Regions from separate parts of the Streptomyces sp. MGP-BFMKR1 genome, predicted to be linked through region 1. Evidence: predicted binding sites of a transcription regulator. Region 1 holds the regulator's gene; the other holds the start of a gene.
What was found. Region 1 encodes HspR, which represses chaperone genes until heat shock. Its sites were predicted from a motif close to TTGAGNNNNNNNNNCTCAA; they were not measured.
Positions count from the first base shown of each region.

Region 2: lon (endopeptidase La) is a predicted target of HspR. The motif match lies at 3,228-3,246, and genes of this name have one in related genera.

Region 1 is NZ_CM173408.1:3,923,507-3,927,889, forward strand. Features, by position in the region: gene AC3CHW_RS15055 (GNAT family N-acetyltransferase) at 1-460, opposite strand, end outside; gene AC3CHW_RS15060 (winged helix-turn-helix transcriptional regulator) at 539-997, opposite strand; gene AC3CHW_RS15065 (NAD(P)-dependent oxidoreductase) at 1,120-1,758, shown strand; gene AC3CHW_RS15070 (heat shock protein transcriptional repressor HspR) at 1,866-2,336, opposite strand; gene dnaJ (molecular chaperone DnaJ) at 2,338-3,525, opposite strand; gene grpE (nucleotide exchange factor GrpE) at 3,556-4,257, opposite strand; gene dnaK (molecular chaperone DnaK) at 4,254-4,383, opposite strand, start outside.
Region 2 is NZ_CM173408.1:2,670,467-2,674,849, forward strand. Features, by position in the region: gene AC3CHW_RS09785 (NAD(P)H-dependent oxidoreductase) at 1-312, opposite strand, end outside; gene lon (endopeptidase La) at 752-3,205, opposite strand; gene AC3CHW_RS09795 (MMPL family transporter) at 3,869-4,383, shown strand, end outside.

The sequences.
Region 1 (4,383 bases):
CCGGGTCGCCCCCGTCCGAGGTGACCACGCGGGCGGTCGGCGCGTACCGCACCTCGGGCGGGATCAGGTAGCAGGGCCCCGCCGAGAGCGTGACCGGGCCGGTGGCCTCCTCGACCAGTTCCCGGGCCCGCCGCACACCAGTCGGCACCGCGGGCGACGAGGCCGGTCCATCCGCCGCACCCGACGGCCCCGGTTCCCCGGTCGCGCCCGCCGCCCGGGGCGCGCGCCGGGTCGGTGGCGGCTCCGGGCGTACGCCGACCACGGCGGCCCGCGCCCCGGCCACCACCGCGTCGGGCATCCCCGCGCTCGCCGCGACCACCACCCCGTCGGCCGCCGCGGCGACCACCAGCCGGGGCGCGCCGGGCCCGGTCAGCCGGCCGTTCCCGTCGACCGGCCAGTTCGCCCCCACCTGGAGGGCCAGCAGTCCCCGGTCACCTGGGACGAGTTCCACGCTCGACACACCCCTCACCGTACGAGGACCGCCCCACGGCCCGGCGGCCACGCCCCGCCGCCGATCCCGGGCCCGGGCCACCCGCGCTCACCCCCGCCGCCCCATGCCGACACCGCGCCGCCTCCCCCCGACGGCCTCGTCGTACGACCCGTGCGACCCGTGCGACCCGTGCGGTTCTCGCGACCCGTGCGACTCGTGCGCATCGAGGAGTTCGTCCCAGTGGTCGGCCGCCCACGCGCACGCCGCCCGCATGGGGCCGAGCATGCTGCGGCCGAGCGGCGTCAGGGCGTACTCCACCGCGCGGCGCGGGGCCACGTACTCCGTACGCACGATGAGGCCGCCGCGCTCCAGGCCGCGCAACGACTGGGTGAGCACCTTCGGGGTCACGCGGTGCAGCGGGACGCGGAGTTCGGAGAAGCGGCGTGGGCCGTCCTCCAGGCAGCGCAACACCAGGGCGCCCCACTTGTCACCGAACCGGAACGGCAGCAGCGGGGACGGGCACACCTCGTCGAACAGGTCGGCCGGCAGCGGCTCGCGGCGCGTCATGGGGCCCCCTCCTGACTCTCCTCGCCGCCGAGGGCGCTCGTCGGCGACCCCGGCGGTATCCGGAAGGTAACCGACCGCCCGGATACCTTCCGGAGCACCAACTCACCCGGAGGTATTCCGACATGAGCAGGATCGTCATCTTCGGCGCGGCCGGCCGGGCCGGACGGCAGGCCGTCGCCGAGGCCCGCGGCCGTGGGCACGAGGTCACCGCCGTCGTACGAGCCGCCGCCCGCTACCAGGGGCCGGCGGACGCGGGTGTACGGATCGCCGTCGGCGACGTCACCGACGCGGCCCGCGTGGCCGCCCTGGCCGCCGGGCACTCGGCCGCGATCAACGTCACGGCGGTATACGGCGAGGGCACCGACCCCGGCGCGTTCTTCCCCGCCAGCGCCCGCGCCCTGGTGGCGGGGTTGCGCGAGGCCGGCGTCGGGCGGCTCGTCAGCGTGGGCATCGCCGCCCTGCTGCCCGGGCCCGACGGCACACCGTTGCTGGACGCGCCCGGCTTCCCGGCCGAGTTCCGGCCCTTCTGCCTCGCGCACGCGGCCGGCCGCGACGTACTGCGCGCCGCGGGGGCCGAGTTGGACTGGGTGTATGTGAGCCCGTCCGGCGATTTCGACCACGAGGGAGCGCGCGGCGGCCGGTACTCGGTGCGCCCCTACGGCGACATGACGGATCGGATCTCCTACCCCGACTTCGCCGCCGCCCTGCTCGACGAGGCCACCGCGCCGCGCCACCACCGCACCCACCTAGCGGTGACCTGAGCCCGACCGGTCGGGCCGGTGGCCCGCGCGCGCCCGCGTCCAGACAGCGACGGACCCGCCGTCCCCGAGGGGTCGGCGGGTCCACTACCGCGCACGCGCGGGTGCGGCTAGTCCTGCCCCGGCCTGCGGGGCCGCCACACCACCAGGGCGCTGGTCTGCTGCACCTGGTCGTAGGGGACCAGGTCACGGCGGTACGAGGCGTGTACGGCGGCCTCGCGCTGCTGCATCGCCGCCGCCGCGCCCTCCACCGCCTGCTGGAGTTCGGCGACCCGCTGCTGGAGCGCGGCCACCTGGTTCTCCAGCTCGATGATGCGCTTGATGCCGGCGAGGTTGATGCCCTCGTCCTGGCTGAGCGCCTGCACCTGGCGCAGCAGGCTGATGTCGCGGGCGGAGTAGCGGCGCCCGCGACCCGCCGTGCGGTCGGGGGAGACCAGGCCGAGGCGGTCGTACTGGCGCAGGGTCTGCGGGTGCAGGCCGGAGAGTTGAGCGGCGACCGAGATGACGTACACCGGTGAGTCGTCGGTCAGCTCGTAGGGGTTGCGGCTGCCGCCGCCTGGGCGTGCGCCTCGGCCGTCCATCTCATTCTCCCTTCGCGGCCTGGAACAGCTCGGCCCGCGGGTCCTCGTCCGCCGTGGCCTCGCGGTAGGTCTCCAGCGCCTCCCGCGCCTTGTCGTTCAGCTCCGTCGGCACGGCCACCTCTATGGTGACCAGCAGGTCGCCCCGGGTGCCGTCCTTGCGGACCGCGCCCTTGCCCCGGGCGCGCATGGTGCGTCCGCTGGGGGTGCCCGCCGGCAGCTTGAGGGTGACCGGAGGGCCGCCCAGGGTCGGAACCCTGACCTCGCCGCCGAGGGCCGCCTCGTCGAAGGTGACGGGGACCGTCACGGTCAGGTTGTCGCCCTTGCGGCCGAAGACCGGGTGGGCGTCCACGTGCACCACGACGTACAGGTCGCCGGCCGGGCCGCCGGTCTCGCCGGGGGCGCCCTTGCCGCGCAGCCGGATGCGCTGCCCGTCGCTGACGCCCGCCGGGATGCGGACCTGCATGGTGCGCGAGGAGCGGGCCCGCCCGCTGCCCTTGCACTGGTCGCACGGGTCCTGGGCGATCAGGCCCCGGCCCCGGCAGTCCACGCACGGATCGGTGAGCGAGAAGCCGCCCCCGCCGCCCCGGCTGACCTGCCCGGTGCCGACGCAGGTCGGGCACACCCGGGGGGTGCCGTTCTTGTCGCCGGTGCCCTGGCACGCCTTGCAGGGGGCCTGGCTCGACATCCGCAGCGGCACGGTCGCGCCGTCGACCGCCTCGGTGAAGCTGAGTGTCACCTCGGACTCGATGTCCTGACCGCGCCGCGGCTGGGTGCGGGTGCCCGCGCCGGTGCGGTTGAACAGGCCGCCGAACACGTCCCCGAGTCCGCCGCCGAAGCCCCCCGCGCCCGGGCCGCCGGGCTGCGGGCCGCCGCCCCCGAAGAGGTCGCCCAGGTCGAAGTTGAAGCTCCCGGTGCCGCCGGGGCCGCCCGGGCCCGGGCGGAACCCGCCGTTCCCGAACAGCGCCCGCGCCTCGTCGTACTCCTTGCGCCGCTTGGGGTCGGCGAGGACGTCGTTGGCCTCGGAGATCTCCTTGAAGCGCTCCTCGGCCTTGGCGTCACCGGTGTTGGCGTCCGGGTGGTACTCGCGGGCGAGCTTCCGGTACGCCTTCTTGATCTCGGCTTCGGTGGCGTCCTTGGGGACGCCGAGGACCTTGTAGTAGTCCTTCTCGACGAAGTCCTTGGTGCTCATCCTCGACGTCCCTCCTCTCCGTACGTCACGTCAGCCCTCGTCCGGGCCACCGTTCTCCTCGTCAGACGCGTCGTCGCCCTTGCCCGCCTGACCGCTGCCGGGCGTGGCGCCGGGCTGCGGTTCGGCGACGGCGACCCGCGCGGGGCGGATCGTGCGCTCGCCGATGCGATACCCCGGCTGCAGGATCGACACGCACGTGGTCTCGGTGACGTCCGGCGCGTAGCTGTGCATCAGCGCCTCGTGGATCAGCGGGTCGAAGGGCTCGCCCTCCTTGCCGAACTGCTGGAGGCCCATCTTGGCCACCACCGTCTCCAGCGACTCCGCGACCGACTTGAAGCCGCCGACCAGCTCGCCGTGCTCGCGGGCCCGACCGACGTCGTCGAGGACCGGAAGCAGCTCGGAGAGCAGGTTGGCCGCGGCGATCTCCTTGACGGTTACCCGGTCGCGCTCCACCCGGCGGCGGTAGTTCTGGTACTCCGCCTGGAGGCGCTGGAGGTCAGCGGTGCGCTCGTTGAGCGCGGTGCGGACCTGGTCGAGCTGAGCCGTCAGCGCCACGTCGTGCTGTGCTTTCTCGTCGAGGCCGGCATCTGGTGCGTCCCCGGCCGAGGCCGCCGGGCCCGCCGCGTCGGCGGACCCGGCCCCCTTCGCCGCGTCGGGCTTCGACGCGGCGTCGGAGGTGGCGTCGGAAGGGACGTCGGGCTGCTCGTCGAAGCCCGGAGTCTCTTCCGTCACGCCGCACCGCCCTGGCGGTTGTCCTTCTCGTCGTCGACGATCTCGGCGTCCACGACGTCGTCTTCCTTGGCCTGGCCCGCACCGGCGGCATCGGCCGCGCCCTCGGCACCCGGCGCCCCGGCAGCC
Region 2 (4,383 bases), 1.3 Mb from region 1:
CGTCTTGCCGTGCAGGGCGGAGCCATCGGTGCCGTAGGCGAACCCGTAGACGAAGACCTCGTCGAGCCACTGCTTGAGCAACGGGGTCGCCGCGTACCAGTAGAAGGGGAACTGGAGCACGATCCGGTCGTGCGCCCGGAGCAGGCCCTGCTCGCGCGCGATGTCGATGCGCCCGTCGGGGTACGTGGCGTACAGGTCGTGGACCGTGACGCCGGCAACGCTCCTGGCGGCATCGACGAGGGCCGTGTTGACGCGCGAGGTGGCCAACTGCGGATGAGCGAGGACAACCAGGGTGCGGGGCTCGGATGCCACGGAAGTCTCCTGTTCGGAGGCGATGCGTACGACCGGTGCGTGCGGCGAGGCCGCACGGGCGAGTTCATTAGCGAACAGACAGGTCTGTCTGACACTCCAAAATTAACAGACAGACCTGTCTGCCTGTCAAGGTCACCGAGAGAGCCAACGACTCGTTCACCCTTTCGAGTTGAGTGGCTGTCACACGCACCCGGCGTACCGGAGCGCGTGGCCGTTCAACCTCCCCGGCGTTTCGCGTTGTCGAAGGTCAGGGGCCTTGCGCACGCGCCCATGACCCCCTCGTACGCCCCCGAGTCGTTGACCCCGCGGACGCCTCATCGCGGCCCGTAACGCGCGGACTCCTGGGGCTGACGCGCCGAGGCCGGCGCTCCCCGCTCCACCACAGGTGAAGGGGGAACGCCGGCCTCGGCATCGCCGCTCGGGCGCGGCCCGGGTCAGCTCACGCGGCGACCTGCGTCCGGCTGTCCGCGCCGGCCACCAGGTCCGCGTCCGTGGCGGGGCTCAGCGCCAGCTCCAGTACCTGGCGCACGTCCGACACGGCGTGCACGTCCAGTCGGTCGAGCACCTCGGCCGGGACGTCGTCCAGGTCGGGCTCGTTCCGCTTGGGGATGACCACGGTCGTGATCCCCGCGCGGTGGGCGGCCAGCAGCTTCTGCTTGACCCCGCCGATCGGCAGCACCCGCCCGGTCAGCGACACCTCGCCGGTCATCGCCACGTCCGGGCGCACCTGGCGGCCCGAGAGCAGCGAGGCGAGGGCGGTGGTCATCGTGATGCCCGCGCTCGGCCCGTCCTTGGGCACCGCCCCGGCGGGGACGTGCAGGTGGACGCCGCGCTCCTTGAGGTCCGCGACCGGCAGTTCCAGTTCGGCCCCGTGCGAGCGCAGGAAGGAGAGCGCGATCTGCGCGGACTCCTTCATGACGTCGCCGAGCTGCCCCGTCAACGTGAGCCCCGCGCCGCCCGTCTCGGGGTCGGCCAGCGACGCCTCGACGTAGAGCACGTCGCCGCCGGCGCCGGTGACGGCCAGTCCGGTGACCACGCCGGGGACGGCGGTGCGCCGCTCGGCCGGGTCCTGGGCGGCCTCGGGGGTGTGGTGCGGTCGGCCGATGAGCGGTCGCAGCTCGTCCGGGCCGATGGTGAAGGGCAGCTCCCGCTCGCCGAGCGCGTGCTGGGCCGCGACCTTGCGCAGCAGCCGTGCCACGGACCGCTCCAGGTTGCGGACGCCCGCCTCACGCGTGTACTCGCCCGCCAGCTTGCGCAGCGCCGCGTCCTCCAGCGTGACCTCGCCCGGTTCGAGGCCCGCCCGCTCCAACTGGCGCGGCAGCAGGTGGTCGCGGGCGATGGTGACCTTCTCGTCCTCCGTGTAGCCGTCCAGTCGCACCACGTCCATCCGGTCGAGCAGCGCCTCGGGGATGGCTTCGAGCACGTTGGCGGTGGCCAGGAACACCACGTCGGACAGGTCCAGTTCGACCTCCAGGTAGTGGTCCCGGAAGGTGTGGTTCTGCGCCGGGTCGAGCACCTCGAGGAGGGCGGCGGCAGGGTCGCCCCGGAAGTCGGAGCCGACCTTGTCGATCTCGTCCAGCAGGATCACCGGGTTCATCGAACCGGCCTCCTTGACGGCCCGTACGATCCGGCCCGGCAGGGCGCCCACGTAGGTGCGCCGGTGGCCGCGGATCTCGGCCTCGTCCCGCACGCCGCCGAGCGCGACCCGCACGAACTCGCGCCCCATGGCACGGGCCACCGACTCGCCGAGCGAGGTCTTGCCGACGCCGGGAGGACCGACAAGCGCGAGTACGGCGCCGCCTCGACGGCCGCCCACGACACCCAGGCCACGGTCCGCGCGCCGCTTGCGCACCGCGAGGTACTCGGTGATGCGCTCCTTCACGTCCGCCAGTCCGGCGTGGTCGGCGTCCAGCACCTCCTTGGCGCCCCTGATGTCGTACGCGTCCTCGGTCCGGTGGTTCCACGGCAGTTCGAGAACGGTGTCCAGCCAGGTCCTGATCCAGCCACTCTCGGGGCTCTGGTCGGAAGCCCGCTCCAGCTTGTCGACCTCCTTGAGCGCCGCCTCACGCACCTTCTCCGGCAGGTCAGCGGCCTCGATGCGGGTCCGGTAGTCCCCGGACTCGTCCTCGCTGCCACCGTCGAGCTCGGCGAGTTCCTTGCGGACGGCCTCCAACTGACGGCGCAGCAGGAACTCGCGCTGCTGCTTGTCGACGCCGTCCTGTACGTCCTTGGCGATGGACTCGGCCACGTCCTGCTCGGCCAGGTGCTCCCGGAGCCAACCCATGGCGAGCTTGAGGCGCGCCACGGGGTCGAGGGTCTCCAGGAGTTCCAGGCGCTGGGCGACGGTGAGGAACGGGAAGTAGCCGGAGTTGTCGGCGAGCTGCGCGACGTCGTCGATCTGCTGCACCCGGTCCACGACCTGCCAGGCGCCGCGCTTGCGCAGCCAGCTCGTGGCCAGCGCCTTGTACTCCTTCATCAGCTCGGCCTGCGAGCCTGGCGAGATCTCGGTGGCGTCCGGGCCGGTCTCCTCGACCGGGGTGCCCTCGATCCACAGCGCCGCCCCGGGCCCGGTGGTGCCGGCGCCGACGCGCACCCGGTGCACGCCACGGATGAGCGCGCCGGGGTCGCCGTCCGAGAGGCGGCCCACCTGCTCGACGGTGCCGAGCGTGCCCACCCCCGCGTACGTTCCCTCGATCCTCGGCACGAGCAGCACCTGCGGCTTGCCCGCGCTTCCGGTGCCGCTCCCGCTGGACCTCGCGGCGGCTTGGGCCGCTTCCACGGCGGCCCGTACGTCCGTGTCCGTCAGATCGAGCGGCACCACCATGCCGGGCAGCACCACCTCGTCGTCGAGCGGCAGCACAGGCAGGGTGAGCGGTGTAGACAGCGAAGCCATGATCTCCCCTTCGGCAGGCAAGTTGAGCTACACACACTCAATGCATATGAGGCTCCTCGTGTTCCCTCACCTGTGTTCGCTGTGAGCGATCAGACGCCGCGGCGGCTCTGTTGCCGGGTGCTCTGTGGGGAGAAACCACTCGGCCGGCGGCTTTACTCCGCACCTGGTCCCGCGTTGAGCAGGCGTTTTCGCTGGGCGGTGTGGTGGGGGCTGCGGACGGGGGTGTGCTGGCTGGCGTGACCGGTGCCGGCGGGAATCCGGGACGGGCTGTGGCGAGGTGGTGTCCGGCGGTCGGCCTGGCCGCGTCGTCGGCCCGCCGGATCGCCGGATCGTCGGATCGTTGGTCCGTGTGGATTGGTCCGTGTGGAGGGGCGGGACGCCACACGTGACGCGGGCTGGGCGGCTGGGCGCTGTGTACGGTTCGTGGCCGAGCGTGGGTCCCCGGTGGGGCTGATACGCCCTCCGGGACAGCGGTGGTCGGTACGCGCTGGCGCGGGCGGTGGCGGGTGGCTCGGAACGGTGGCGCCCCGGACACCTACTGCGTTTTCAGTAGATGGTCGTGTGGTTTCAGTAGGCCGCGGTGTCCGTAGCGGCATGACGACGGGGCGGGCCCTCCCCCACGAGCCTTGAGAGGTCATCGCTTGTGGATAGGGAGACCCTGACGTGGCGACTTTTCTGTACCGGCTCGGACGCGGCGCCTTTCGGCGACGCGGCAGGGTCGTCCTGATATGGCTGGGCGTGCTGGTGGCGGTAGTGGTGGGCGCCGCGGGGGCGTCGGGACCCTCGGACGAGGAGTTCTCGATGCCGGGGATCGAATCGCAGAAGGCGTTCGATCTCATGGAGGAGCGGTTTCCCGGAACCGCCGCGGACGGCGCCACCGCCCAGGTCGTCTTCGTCGCCCCGGACGGGCAGAAGGTGACCGCGGGTGACACGCGGAGGGCCGTCGAGAACGCGGTGGGCTCGCTGGGCGGCGGCCCGCAGGTGGCCGACGTCGAGGACCCGTTCGCGTCGGAGGCGGTCAGCGAGGACGGTGCGACCGCGTATGCGACCGTCACCTACAAGGTGGAGCCCTCCAAGGTCACCGACGCCAGCCGAACCGCGGTGGACAAGGCGGCGGACCAGGCGCGGGCGGCGGGCCTGACGGTGGAGACCGGCGGGTCGGCGATGGACAGCGGCGG